Regions from separate parts of the Fructilactobacillus hinvesii genome, predicted to be linked through region 1. Evidence: predicted binding sites of a transcription regulator. Region 1 holds the regulator's gene; the other holds the start of a gene.
The links. The regulator LexA, encoded in region 1, represses DNA repair genes until DNA is damaged. The targets are predictions, from matches to a motif close to CNAACANNTGTTNG.
Positions count from the first base shown of each region.

Region 2: recA (recombinase RecA) is a predicted target of LexA. The motif match lies at 5,605-5,618, and genes of this name have one in related genera.

Region 1 covers NZ_CP097118.1:853,528-860,850, reverse strand. The annotation lists gene pyrH (UMP kinase) at 1-341, opposite strand, end outside; gene tsf (translation elongation factor Ts) at 466-1,320, opposite strand; gene rpsB (30S ribosomal protein S2) at 1,398-2,147, opposite strand; gene M3M39_RS04285 (GIY-YIG nuclease family protein) at 2,291-2,584, opposite strand; gene M3M39_RS04280 (tRNA1(Val) (adenine(37)-N6)-methyltransferase) at 2,571-3,323, opposite strand; gene M3M39_RS04275 (lysophospholipid acyltransferase family protein) at 3,401-4,042, shown strand; gene M3M39_RS04270 (YneF family protein) at 4,054-4,272, opposite strand; gene M3M39_RS04265 (DUF896 domain-containing protein) at 4,304-4,555, opposite strand; gene lexA (transcriptional repressor LexA) at 4,699-5,334, shown strand; gene M3M39_RS04255 (phosphatidylglycerophosphatase A family protein) at 5,378-5,878, opposite strand; gene M3M39_RS04250 (hypothetical protein) at 5,880-6,506, opposite strand; gene M3M39_RS04245 (CPBP family intramembrane glutamic endopeptidase) at 6,523-7,215, opposite strand.
Region 2 covers NZ_CP097118.1:334,137-341,459, forward strand. The annotation lists gene menB (1,4-dihydroxy-2-naphthoyl-CoA synthase) at 1-548, opposite strand, end outside; gene M3M39_RS01590 (PaaI family thioesterase) at 610-981, shown strand; gene M3M39_RS01595 (hypothetical protein) at 1,042-1,479, opposite strand; gene M3M39_RS01600 (energy-coupling factor transporter transmembrane component T family protein) at 1,495-2,151, opposite strand; gene M3M39_RS01605 (ABC transporter ATP-binding protein) at 2,151-3,554, opposite strand; TPP riboswitch at 3,611-3,704, opposite strand; gene M3M39_RS01610 (biotin transporter BioY) at 3,875-4,420, shown strand; gene recA (recombinase RecA) at 4,462-5,580, opposite strand; gene M3M39_RS01620 (APC family permease) at 5,820-7,265, shown strand; gene M3M39_RS01625 (AzlC family ABC transporter permease) at 7,269-7,323, shown strand, end outside.

The sequences.
Region 1 (7,323 bases):
TAGGGTTCTGCAATCTGTCGCATTTCAATGGAAGTTTGGAGCCGGGTTGGAACCCCAGCTGATTCCAAATTGTCCTGTAAAGCCAGACCATTCATGATGGTGGACAGCATTCCAATGTAGTCCGCTTGAGCTCGTTCCATTCCCATTTCAGCTCCAGCTTCTCCGCGCCACATGTTTCCACCACCAACGACAATCGCAATTTGGATTCCTTGGTTGTAAACGTCTCTAATTTCGTCTGCAATTTTCTCAATTACGGGTGGATTAATTCCAAAGCCCTTGGCTCCAGCCAAGGCTTCTCCACTCAGTTTTAACACAACCCGTTTATATTTTACATCAGCCATTAAGTTCCCCCCTGAAAGCATTAATTGTTACGTTAATTTTAGCATACATCGCAGTTTAACAACAGACTCAGCGATGGCAGAAAAAAAGACTAGCAACGGCAATTGCTAGTCTTTAATTAAAACATTATTCAGCTTCAGCTTCGGTTGCTTCTTCGATTCCTTCACCAACTTGGTAACGAACAAAAGCAAGTAACTTACCACCATTAGCTTCCACATAGTGGGCTACCGTCTGGTCTTGGTCTTTAACGAATGGTTGATCAGCTAAACAAATCCCTGCTAAGAACTTGTGTAACCGACCTGCAACCATCTTTTCAACGATGTTTTCCGGCTTACCTTCGTTTAAGGCTTCCTTCTTTAACTCTTCTTTTTCATGTTCTAAGCGTTCTGCTGAAATATCATCTTGAGTTAAGAATTCAGGATTTTCAGCAGCAACGTGCATGGAAACGTCTTTAGCAACGGTGGCGTTTGCACCATCCAATTTAACTAAAACACCAATTTCACCGCCGTTGTGGAGGTATTTACCAAAGACTTGGTCATCAGTTTTCGTCATTGTTTCAAACCGACGAAGCGTGATTTTTTCACCAGTAATTTGGCTGGTGTGAATGATGGCATCTTCAACGGTGTCATCACCTAAAGATAACTTCAAAGCAGCGTCAACGTCAGCCGGTTGTTCTAAAGCAACGGCACTAGCAATGGCGTCTACCAAGTTTTTGAAGTCGTCGTTAGCAGCCACGAAATCAGTTTCAGAGTTAACTTCCACGATAGCAGCCTTGTTACCATCAGTAGCTACCTGAGTTAATCCGTTAGCAGCAGTGTTGCCACTCTTCTTTTGGGCCTTAGCAACCCCTTTTTCGCGCAGGATTTCGATGGCTTTCTTTTCGTCACCGTCAGCTTCAACTAAAGCTTTTTTAGCATCCATCATTCCGGCACTAGTTTTATCCCGTAAATCTTTTACTTGTTTAGCAGTAATCTTTGCCATAAGTTAGCACTCCTTTTATTTAAAAAGCTGACCCGCCTAGGCCGAAGTGGTCTAAACAGAGTCAGCCAGGTAATTAATTATTCTTCGTTTTCAGAAGCAGGTGCTTCGTCACTTTGTTCGAAGGATGCTTCACTAACATCATCTTCACCTTGACGACCTTCGATGATAGCGTCAGCCATCGTAGAAGTAATCAACCGGATCGCCCGGATGGCATCATCATTTGATGGGATTACGTAGTCAATTCCATCTGGATCAGTGTTAGTATCAACCATTGCAATTACTGGAATGTTCAGTTTTTGAGCTTCTTTCAAAGCAATTTGTTCTTTGTGTGGATCCACAATGAACATTACATCTGGAACCTTAGGCATGTCTTCAATCCCACCCAAGAAACGTTCCAGCTTTTCAGTTTGCTTAGCTAATAATGAAGCTTCTTTCTTTGGAAGCCGTTCGAAAGTTCCATCTGTAGCCATCTTCTTCAAGTCTTTTAAGTACTTGATCCGTTTTTGAATGGTGTTCCAGTTAGTTAAAGTTCCCCCTAACCACCGGTGGTTAACGTAGAATGCACCAGCTCGTTTAGCTTCCTCTTCCACAGAGTCCTGAGCTTGTTTCTTGGTTCCTACGAATAAAACCACAGCATCATCAGCAGCGGAATCTTTCATGAAGTTGTAAGCAACTCCCAAAAGCTTAACCGTCTTTTGCAAGTCGATGATGTAAATCCCATTCCGTTCGGTAAAGATGTACTTAGCCATCTTAGGATTCCAACGACGGGTCTGGTGTCCAAAGTGAACCCCAGCTTCCAATAATTGTTTCATTGTAACTACAGCCATAATTAGCCTCCATTAAAATAGTTTTTCCTCCCCAAAATTATTCCTAGAACTCAAACTGAGCACTGCTAGGAAAAACGTTTTGGGTGTGTATTAGTAATTTAACACCGTTTTATATTATACAAGCATCACCAGTAAAAAACAACCTAGTTGTCCGGCAAATTCCACTGAGCTGGTAAAATTCCCCGAGCGCGTAAATATTGTTCTTTTCGAGAACGTGACTGGTGTTTAAATTGGTACTCGGCTTGTAGTGCAGCTCGTTTGGTATCAAAGGTAGCAGTATATAGAACTTTCAAGGGGCGGTGTACCTTCGTATACTTAGCACCTTGGCCCAGTTGATGAGTATGAAACCGTTTAGCCACATCTGTCGTAAACCCACCATAAAAAGAACCATCTTCGCAGAGTAACACATAAAAATAAAATTGCTTAGCGGTTGCCATACAAAAGCTCCTGAATTAGAGGGGTATACTCACCTTCATCGTAAACGACGATGGTTGGTTTAACCTTCAGCCCCGCTACTTGTCCGTCCTTGCGTGCAGCAATCAACACCATGTTTGCATCTTGATCAGCTCGTGGTTGAACAAATTGAAGTTCCTTTGGGGCCAAACGGTTCGCTTGTAACTTGGCTAAGATTTCCGGTAACCGGTCCGGTCGGTGCACCAAAAAAAGTTTCCCTCCGGTTTTCAAAAGCGCACTCGCAGTTGCGATTACCTCATCTAGGTTAGTTTTTAATTCATGCCGAGCGATTGCTAGGTACGGATTCGGATTCTTCTTACTAGTCGCTTGCACAGGAAAATACGGTGGATTAACAGTCACCGCATCAACCGATTCCTTTGCAAAGTACTGTAAACTATCCTTTAAATCAGCATGGACAACGGCAATCTGTTTTTCTAACTGGTTCAATTGCACGCTTCGGTGTGCCATGTCACATAACCGTGCTTGAATTTCTACTTCTGTGATCTGTCCGTGCGTTTTCTGACTCAAAAAGAGCCCCACTGCTCCATTTCCAGCACACAAATCCACGATCCGGGCTTTAGCACTACGTTTAACGTCTGCAAAGGCAGCCAATAAAACGGCATCTAGCGAAAATGCAAACACCTCATCGCTTTGAATAATCTGAATGTGGTTGCTATACAACCGATCAATTCGTTCGCCGGGACGCAGACCTACTTCTTTCATCAATTTTCTCCTAATCATTTTTGCTTGCAAAACATGGTATACTATTGAAGGCTTATTTTAGATTGAATATAGAAAGGATGAGAAGCTTGTTTTATTCGTTTGCTTTCTCAATTATCAAATGGATCATTATCATCTTTAATGGCAGACCGGACGTTCAACACCAAAATCGCGTTCCAGAGGGCAACTACGTTTTAATTGCTCCCCACCGAACTTGGTTTGACATGCTGTTCTTTGCTACCGTGCTACTCCCCAAACACTTCTATTTTTTAGCTAAAAAGGAACTGTTTAAAAATCCTATTGTCGCCTGGGGCCTAAGAAAATGTAACGTTGAACCAGTCAACCGACAAAATCCTGGAATTTCGGTGGTTAAACGACCAATCAAGATTCTTAAAAAAACCAACTTATCCGTAGTTGTTTTTCCGTCCGGAACTAGACATTCAACCAAATTAAAGGGTGGAGCTGCTTTAATTGCTAAAATGGCTCAAGTTCCAATGGTACCCGTTGTGTACCAAGGACCCTTAACCCTCAAACAAGTCTTTTTCCGTAAACGAGTTCACATTAACTTTGGTGATCCCATTTACGTTGGCAAAGACAACAAACTAAACGACGAAGAGCAGGCCAAAATTGAAACCCAAATGGCCGCCGCTTTCACTAAATTAGATAACGAAATTAATCCTAATTATGTCTATCAAGATCCTAAGAAAAAAACCACTAAATAGTGGTTTTTTCTTTATTTAGCGTTGCGTTTCATCGCCAACATCATTTGATTCAACTTCTTCTTAGATGGCTTTTGTCCCATTTGTAACATCATCGCTTTTAATTGTTCTTCGTTAATTGGCGGATTATCCTTGAGGTACTTTTCCATGTACTTTCGCGCGATGAAAAAACCTCCTGCTGCTCCTGCTACAAGGGCTAAAATTACAAGTAAAATCCAAATCCAAGTTGCCAATCTAATTTCCTTCTTTCCGAATAGTTAGTGTTTAATCGTCACGCAGATTCTTTTTGCGTTGAACCTCTTTCACTGGTTCAGGCGTTACTTCATTACCATCCTTATCGTACAGTTGGGTCATTTCCAATTGCGTCCGGAAGTTAGATTTAAACCGTTTCAAGTATTCTTTACGTAATTTTTCTTGTTCGACCATTTCTGCATCAGTTAATCCCTCTGCCTTGGCCTTGTTAGCTAGTTCGTTAATTCGTGGAATTAGCTCTTTTAACTTTTCATCATCAGCCATTTTGCCACTCCCTTTTTAGTTTTCCTTAATGATAGCATGAAATCAACAATAATAAAATAGAAACCAGGCGAACTAACGTTTGCAAACTATCATTTTTATGGTACGCTAAAATCATTGCTACTAAACGAATTTGAGGTGTTCACATGTCTTCGCAGTCAAACCCAAAGCAACAAGCAATTTTACAGTTCATTTATGATAATGTTCTTGATCACGGCTATCCCCCGACCGTCCGAGAAATCGGAAAATACGTTGGGCTTTCTTCCACTTCAACCGTTCATGGTCACTTATCCCGATTAGAGAAAAAAGGATACATTACCAAAAACCCTACAAAACCGCGAGCACTAGAAATCACTGAAGACGGAATTCGTTCCCTAGGGATTCAACCCCACTCTAGTGAAAATGAGATGCCCCTGTTAGGAACAGTGGCTGCCGGAGAACCCATCCTAGCCGTTCAAGAGGCTACTGACTATTTCCCAATTCCAGACGAACTAAAGGGACAACGAACCGATCTCTTTATGCTCACCATTAGTGGAGAAAGTATGATTAACATCGGTATTCTCGATGGTGATCAAGTCATCGTAAAACGGCAGCCTAATGCTGAAAACGGTGAAATTGTAATTGCAATGAACGATGAAGGAGAAGCAACCTGTAAACGTTTCTACAAGGAAAGCGATCATTTCCGGTTGCAACCCGAAAATGACACGATGGCTCCCATTATCCTCAATAATTGTACCATTTTGGGGAAAGTCGTCGGCCTGTACCGCAGTGAAATTAACTAATCAAAAGGAGCAATGTCAGCACTGACATTGCTCCTTTTTTTAATTAGGAATTTTCGTGGGCAATCTTTGCAGAAGCAGCTCCTGCAACGGCTCCTACGATATCATCAATAAAGGTGGTTACCCGCGATTGTTCTTGATCAAGTTCTTTAACAACGCCTTGCTTATTAGTATCTAAGCCACAGTAGTTGGTAATTCCAATCGTACCGTAAATGTTAGCAATTCCTAAAGCAAGCGTTTCATCGACCCCAAATACCCCTAAATCGTGTTCCACGATGCTTTGGAGTGGTTCTGAAAGTTGGTGATTAGTTGCCAACCGGTCAATTTCCATCCCCACCAGGGCGTTGTTTAAAACCTCCCGCTTGTGCAACACGTCAATCACGATCTTATCAACGTATTCCATGCTGGGAATGTTAATAAACTGTTTTTGCAAGTTATACGTCACCTTCGAAATATCACGCACGGTCACTCCGTTTTCATTTAAAAATTCAATCACCTGATCATAGGCCTGGGTATCCGGATACTTGTAATCACGCTTATCTACCATGTTAATCCTCCTCTAATGCCGTCATTACCGTCACGTCATATTCGTTAGGATAATTTTGCTCCGTTATAATCACGCTAATTGGTTTTTGATTCTGCAACCGTTGCTCGATTGTTTCCCCAACGTATGCCGCCCCGTTAAAATCTTCTTTAAAATCGTCAAACGTGGAAAAATAATTAATTTCCACAATCGTATCACTATCATTTCCAGCGGTCGTAATCTTTTCTACTCGAACCATCCGATTATTGTCTAGCCGCCCCAAGATTGGTAGTGCAAACTCACGATAAAATTTTTCTACCTTGGCTAACTCCGTGGCTACGTCATCAGCTTCTGCTTTGATTGAGTTCATCAACTGGGCCTCCGCCGGATTTAACGTCTGCACATTTTCCAGCAAGAAATCTCGATCATGGCTAGTCAACGCCGTTTCAATCTCTGCACTAAACTGGTCATCATCTCCGTGATTCAAACAGTTTGCCAGTTGTTCAGTAGTTTCAACGTCATAATCGTTGTAAAGTTGTTCCATGTTCCCCATCTGCTCTAAATAATCCGCCTGCTCTTCTTGCATTTCGGCCTGAACCTTGGTTAAACGGTTTTTTAAATTTTGGTAATAGGTAAAGTCTGTAATGTCCATATTGATCATCCTTTCTCTAATGAACGTTTCCCAGAATGGAAATCACCATCACAATTGTTGCCAATAAATTATTGAGAAAATGTAAGGTCATGGAATCCTGAATTCGGTTAGTCTTCAAGTAGACTCGTGCTAAAATAACTCCCATCGCCGCATAAACCAAAAAGCTGAGCCAGTTAGAACTTGCGTGTCCCGCAGAAAAAACAATCCCACTAATAATCATAGCTAACCAGCTGGGCGCCCAACTTAATACTCCGCGAATTAAAAATCCACGAAAAACTAGTTCTTCTAGCATGGGCGTTAAAAAGACCATTCCCAAACTCATCAAAATTAAAATAATGGGGTTACTTGCTAATAGCTGGTAAATAATTTGGTTATTTTCGCTGCCAGCGGGCAAATGCAACAACTGAGCCACTATTCCAATTACAATTTCCACCGCAAAAATTTCAAACAGTGACACCACGATGAATTTCCAATTAGCTTTAGTTAATTTACCGTTTGGCTGATGCCAGACCGATCGGTATGCCTTATAGGCTAACCAAATGGAAATTAAATACAAAGCGATGTAGCCCACGGCTATTCCGATTACCACTCCCGTGTGAAAATGATAATGTTGCAAAAATAGCATTGGCACGGGAACTACAATCACCAAACCCACTAATAAAATGAACACCAGCAGGCGCTTCATAAACTGCCAAATATCACTGATCATGTGGTTGTTCTTCATCCCTTTCTGGATGGCTAAAATAGCGCTGGCATACAAAAACAACGAGCGGGATGATGAGGGCTTGGATTCCAATCCCAGCACCTAACAGAAAAA
Region 2 (7,323 bases), 520 kb from region 1:
GCTTCGTCGGCAGTATAGGTCTTGCACGTGAACCAAACTTCCTTGGCCCGTTTGATCCCAATTGTGTCGGCCAGTAATCCCGAGCCATAACCACCGTCAAAACTACCAACTTTTGGCCCAGATTGGGCAAACTTGGCGTTGTCAGCAGCAATTGTTAGGTCGCAGACGAGTTGGAGGACGTTTCCTCCGCCGACGGACCAACCCCGCACCATGGCAATCACGGGCTTCGGAATCACCCGGATCAGGTGTTGTAGGTCGAGGACGTTTAAGCGGGGAATGTGGTCACTACCGACGTAACCGCCGTTGCCCCGGACACCCTGATCGCCACCGGAACAAAAGGCCAGGTCACCTTGACCGGTTAAAATAATCACGCCGATGGTTTCGTCGTCGCGGCATTGGGCGAAGGCATCAATCATTTCATTGACGGTTTGCGGGGTAAAAGCATTCCGTTTTTCGGGTCGGTTAATGGTAATTTTAGCAACCTTATCACAGCGTTCAAACAGGATATCTTGGTATTGATTTGGAATTGTTTCCCAGGTAGTTGTCATAAGAACCTCCAATGGTAATAATGGAATAAACTGTAGCAAACTAACGGAAGTGGTGAAGAACGTGAATTTACTTGAACTATTGAACATTCAAACCGAGCTCGTAACGCCCGAGCGGGTGGTGTTGACCTTAAATGTGACCGAACGGGAGCAACAACCTTACGGCTTGATGCATGGCGGGATGAGCTGTGTGTTAGCGGAAACAGCTGCCAGTATCGGAGCTAATCAACAATTAAGGTCTGACGAAGCTGCCGTGGGCGTTAACATTGAAACCCATCACTTAGCCTCGGTTCGTACGGGACTGGTCACCGCGACAGCGACTCCCGTACAACGGGGTCATCGTCTTCAAGTTTGGCAGGTGAACATCAAGCACGCCGACCAGTTGGTTAGCACCAGCACCGTTACGCTCACCAAGCATCCGTTAGTAGGCCATTAGTCTTATTTTAGCAAACTCTTGGGGCTGGCTCCCCCGTTGTAACTAAAATTTAATTCAGCGTTAGGAGTCCCATTGGGCTAACGCTCCCGATAGTGCTGCACTGAGCGCTAGGGCCAGTGGATCTGAAGTGGGAAGATATTGCTTAATGAGTGGTTGCTGGTTGAGCTTAATTTCAAAGTAGTTAGAAGTCCCAATTGTTCCATTTACACTAGCGATCTGCAGGAGTTGGGGTTGCCAGAGCTCAGCTGGGGAAATGTGGTTGAGGACGGCGGGGAAACTCGGGGCTGCTTTAGTCAGTTCAATTACCATGAGGGCCGGTTGCCAGACAGTCGGATTACGGAGTAAGGCAGTGAACCAGTTTTTAGTGATCTCATCGGCTGGCAGTTGACTATACTGACCTTGATAGGCGCGGGCAAGTTTGATCAGGTCCCTGTCAGTGATTTGTTGTTGTTGAAAATAAGCCTGGATTAGCTTAGCAGCCGTTTCATTATCATTCATTTTGCTGCTCCTTTCCTAGGCCGGGGCGAGAAAGAGCACCAGTTGGACGAGCACGAGGGCACCAAGTAAAACCAGCCAGTCTCTTTTTGTGATTCGGATGGGATTGGCAAAGGTCCGGGGTTGATCCTCCACAAAGCCCTGTGATTCCATGGCGCGGGCGAGGTGATTAGACCAGCCAAGGGCGACAACTAGCGCCTTGAAGTAAATCGTGGGTCCCCACGGATGCAAAACTTGCCCCCGCATGTTACCGCTGGCCCGGATCACTTTTAGTTCCTGTTGAAACCGAGGGACGAGGTTGATGGCCGCAAGCACCCCGTAGACAAATTTGGACGGCACGTGGGCATTTTGTTCCAGGGCTTGTGCTAAGCGGAGCATGGGTGTTGTTAGTGAAAAGCTTAGCCCAAGATACACGTAGGCGTAGAGTCTGGTGAAGAGGACGCTACCCATGTACAAACCGTTGGTGCCGTAGTACACCTGGGAAAAGAAGATTCCAAGGGCGGGTAACAAAGCAATTAAACTGAACGTGCCCACCGTTTTGAGCTGGCGTCCTTGTTTCCAGATGAGGTAGCCAAGGCAGACGATGATTAACGCCAGATTAATGGTTAAATTGGGGATTAGTGAAATTTCAAAGGCGATTAAAACGATTAATAGTAATTTTAGGGCGGGATTCATTAGTGAGCCTCCTGATAGGTAAACGTGTGATCGGCAAGGTGGAGGTGATATTCATAGAAGCCGGGCGTAGCAAAGCGCTGGTGGCTAATGACTAACAATAGGTGATCAGGACCTTGGTACTGTTGTTTTAGTAGTTTCTGCACGGTGACCACCGAATCCTGATCCAATCCAGCAAAGGGCTCGTCTAGGAGTAAAATTTTTGGGTTGCGAATTAACATCACCAGGATTTGGAGTTTCTTTTGCTGTCCGCCACTTAAGGTGTAAACACTTTGTTGCTCGTGGCCCGTCAGCTGTAATTGTGCTAATGCGTGCTGAATTGATTCTTTGTTCCACGTGGAACACTGGCTAGTTTGAAGGGATAATTCTAATTCTTCGGCGACGGTGACCCGTAACAATTGATCAGGGGCTGATTGAAAAACCAGTCCCAACTGGTCGTAGTAACGTTTGTTTTTGATTTTTTGAATGTTGTGGTGGTTCAGGTCAATGGTCCCGGCGTACTTTTGGAGCTTGCTGAGACTCTTTAAAAGAGTGGATTTCCCGCTCCCACTGGGACCAGTTAGTAACGTGCAGCCCGCTGGAATTCGAAGGGATGGTACCGACAGCAATGTAGTGGCTTCATAACTAATTTGATAGTCCTGGAGTTGAAACAGGCCACTATCAGTCGAAGGAAGCGTAAAACGTTGCGCTGGTTGCTGCCGGTTTGCAAATAATTCAGCCTGGGCAGCTGGAGATAGGAGTTGGAGCTCGTGAGTTCCGGGTTCTACGGTGACAACGTGGTCTACCAGATCCTGATAACCGGTTAAATCATGATCGGAAACAATGATGGTTTTGCCCCGTTCGTTTTGCAGTTGCTGGAGTTTGCGCAGGATGTCTCGTTTAGATTGCGGATCAATGCTTGCAAACGGTTCGTCCAGCAGAAAAATGGCCGGATCAAGCGCAACCATGGTGGCTAAAATGGCCTTTTGTTTTTCCCCCCCAGAAAGGGAGAGCACCTGCCGGTCGGCGAGATGGCCGATTTGACAAAAATCTAAGGCAGCGTGAATGCGATCGGGGATGAGCTCTGGATCAGTTTGCTGATTTTCCAAAGCAAATTGGAGCTCGCCAGCGACCGTTTGCATCACAAACTGTTGGTTGGGATCTTGGAGCATCAAGCTCACTAGTTTAGAACGGTCCTCAGCCGGTAATTGGTCGAGAGGTTGTTGGTTGAGGGTAATTGTCCCTTGATATTCCTGGGTGCTTAACCCAGCCATCAATTCCAATAGGGTTGATTTACCACATCCAGATGGGCCACTTAACAGCCAAAATTGACCGGTGGGAATTTCTAACTGAACGTCGTGAAACAAAGGTTCTGGTTGATTCGGGTATTTAAAACTAAAATGTTGCAGTGTGACTGCTGCTTCCATAGCTTCCTCCAATAAAAAACCGCCCTCCAAGATGGGGGACGGTTGAATTTTTTTGCGACAACTGTGTGTCAGGTTACCTCCGCTAGCATTACCTAGATCAGGTTCAACGGGTATTATCTCAGCCGTAAATTGGCACCCCAGCTATTCGATTACGTTTAGTATACCAGATTTAACTTTCGGTGGGAGGATTATAAAAGTGACATTTAGAGGAAACTGTTCGGCGCAAAAGGGCAGTAGCACGGCAATGTTATCAATCAGGTGGGCAATTTGCTCCAGGTTTGGCACAATTAAACCAACTATGTGTAAAGGATGGAACATTTATGAGAATAAAAGAACTGACTTACTGCGCGTTAATGATTGCCATCATTGCGTGTCTCGGATTAATTCCGTTGATTACGATTCCCTTTTTACCGGTGCCCATTTCGTTTCAAACGGCCGGGATCATGCTGGCGGGATCTTGTTTGGGACGCAAACTCGGTTTTTGGAGCGTGACTCTCTTCTTGCTGTTAGTTGCCGTAGGACTCCCACTGTTAGCTGGTTTTCGGGGTGGGTTCGGCGTTTTCTTTGGTCCCACCGCTGGGTATTTAATCAGTTGGCCCTTTTGTGCTTATGCAATCGGATGGCTAGTTGATCACTTGGCTAGACGCCCCCGTTTTTGGGTCTTTTTAATTGCCAACTTAGTGGGAGGAATGGTCTTGATGAACCTCGTTGGGGCAGCGTATCTTGTTTGTCAAAGTGGATTGTCTTTCGTCCAAGTTTTAATTAGTAGTGTCGCCTTTTTACCAGTGGATGCGGTGAAGGCCATCGTCGTTTCCCTAATTGCGGCTCAGCTGCAGCGACATCATTTACTTCCCCATTTTCATTAAAAAAAGAGACACTTTTTCGAAAAGTGTCTCTTTTAAGTTGGTTAAACGTCTAAATCAGTTTCACTCGGTTTAGCAGTGTCGTCCGTAGTTGGGGTTGTGTTTTTTTCATTTTCCGCTTGTGCATCTGTTGCGGCTTGGGGTTCTTCTTTTTCAATTCCGTAAGCCACCCGAACCTTGTGGGTTAATTCATCCACTAGTTCTGGTTTTTCTTTTAGATTTGCAACGGTCTTATTTAATCCTTGGCCTAAGCGTTCTTCACCATAGGAATACCAGGATCCAGACTTGTTAATGATGTCTTTTTCTACGGCCAGGTTTACCATGTCAGCGACTGGTTCAATTCCGTGACCAAAACTCATCAACGTGTCAACCGTCTTAAAGGGCGGAGCAACCTTGTTTTTGGCCACTTTAATCTTAGTCTCTTTTCCGACGATTTCTTGACCATCTTTGGACTGCTTACTTCCGCTGACCCGTAGCCGAATGCTGGAGTAGAACTTCAAAGCCCGACCACCAGGAGTGGTTTCGGGATTACCAAACATTACTCCCACTTTTTCTCGCAGTTGGTTAATGAAAATCACTACGGTTTTGGTTTTGTTAATGTTGGCCGTCAGTTTCCGGAGGGCTTGAGACATTAGACGCGCTTGTAGTCCCACGTGGGAATCGCCAATATCACCTTCGATTTCAGACTTTGGAACAAGCGCCGCCACGGAATCAACTACGATTAGGTCAATTGCACCGGAACCAATTAGGGCATCCGCAATTTGCAGTCCTTCTTCACCAGTTCCCGGTTGGGAAAGAAGCAAGTCATCGATGTTAACGCCCAGTGCCTTTGCGTACTCGGGATCCATCGCATTTTCGGCATCAATATAAGCCGCGGTCCCGCCGTTTTTCTGTAATTCGGCGACGGCCTGGAGGGCAATCGTCGTTTTCCCAGACGATTCTGCTCCAAAGATTTCAACCACCCGGCCGCGGGGGAAACCACCAATTCCAAGGGCAATGTCTAAGGATAAAATCCCCGTGGAAATGGCTTCAACGTTGGAGCTTGGTGATTCACCCATCCGCATGATGGCACCAGTTCCGAATTCTTTTTTAATTTGCTTTAAAGCTTTGTCAAGTTCGGCTTGACGAGCATCTTGTGCGCTCTTTTTTGAATTTGTGGCCATTCAAAGCACCCTTTCTGTTCAATGTGAACATATGTTTGGTTCCTCAATAATAATTATTCTACGCTATTAAGTACGAAATTCCAACCCAAAACGGTTCTTTAATGAAGCCGATTTGGTGAAAATGATTTCGCGTGGGCTTCGTTAATTATAACTTATTTTGAGAAAGGTGTATCTTTGCAAAAAATTAACCATTATAATGAATCAATAATTAAACTAGTTTGCTAAAGGAGGTTTTTAGGATGAATAAAATTTGGGAACGATTGACCCGAAAAGCTTCGGCACAGGGATTAATTGATCAAGATTCCCGCTTAGAACCCCATATGACCACGAAGGATTTGCTGGGGCTGGGCTTGGGAATGGTGGTTGGAACCGCCATTTTTACCTTGCCTGGAATTGTAGCGGCAGAACACACGGGACCAGCGGTGGCCCTTGCCTTTTTGGTGGGGGGAATCGGTGCGGGACTAGCGGCGTTAGCTTATGCTGAAATGGCTGCTACTTTACCAGTTGCCGGGTCGGCCTTTTCGTGGATTAGTGTGTTGTTTGGAGAAGGTTTTGGTTGGATTGCCGGTTGGTTGATGCTGTCTGAATACTTTTTGGCAATTACCTTTGTGGCATCCGGCTGGTCAGCTTACGTCCAGGGATTTTTAGGGGAGTTTGGTTTCCATCTCCCAGCGTATCTAGCGTCTGGATACAACCCGAAAACGGGAGGCTTTTTTGACGTATTTGCGGCGCTTTCCATCATCTTAGTAAGTTTATTATTGAGTCGGAAAATGGCGGGAGTTAATAAGCTTGAAAACCTGTTGGTGATCTTAAAGGTTGCCGTGGTGGTAATGTTCATCGTGGTGGGATTAACGGCCATTCACCCCGCTAACTACCACCCGTTTATCCCGGCGCACCGTCCGGGGACCGCTTTTGGTGGTTTTACTGGAATTCTGGCTGGAGCAGCCCAGGTCTTTGTGGCATACGGGGGCTTTGATGTGATTGCTTCTAATACCGCCGAAACAAAGGATCCAGGCAAGAACATGCCTCGAGGAATTTTAGGGACGTTGATCATTGGAAGTTTACTGTTTGTGGGGGTTTCCCTGGTTCTGGTGGGAATGTTTAAGTACAGCACTTACGCTGGAAATGCCGAACCATCAGCCTGGGCCTTGCGCCACACTGGCCATCTGCTGACGGCAAACATGCTGTCGTTGGTAGCAATTGTTGGGATTTTTGCCTCGCTAATTGGGACTCAACTAGCTAGTTCCCGGTTAGTGTATGCCTTTGGTCGGGATGGACTATTACCCCGCAAATTAGGTCGGGTTAACAAGAAGCACAATCCTGCCAACGCGCTGCTCGTGGTTACGGTGGCTGCCGTAGTAGTCGGAGCAATGCTACCGTTTACGTTCCTAGCCAACTTGGTTTCAGCCGGAACGTTGATTTCTTTCATGTTCGTGTCTCTAGGAATTTATGCTCTGCGACCGCGTGAGGGGAAGGATCTGCCGGTTCCAAAGTTTCGGATGCCATTGTACCCGGTCCTACCAGCACTTTCAGCTCTGATTTCGTTCGTAATCTTTTGGGAATTAAGTAACGATGCTAAAATCTTGACCCTCTGCTGGTTTGTGATCGGGGTATTAATTTACATCTTCTACGGAGCCCGTCATTCTAAAACGGCAGACGGCCAATCCGAGCAAGGAGGGGTATAGTCTGTGAAGAATGATTTAAGCGCCGGTGCCGGGTTTAAAGATACCATTCCCACCCTCT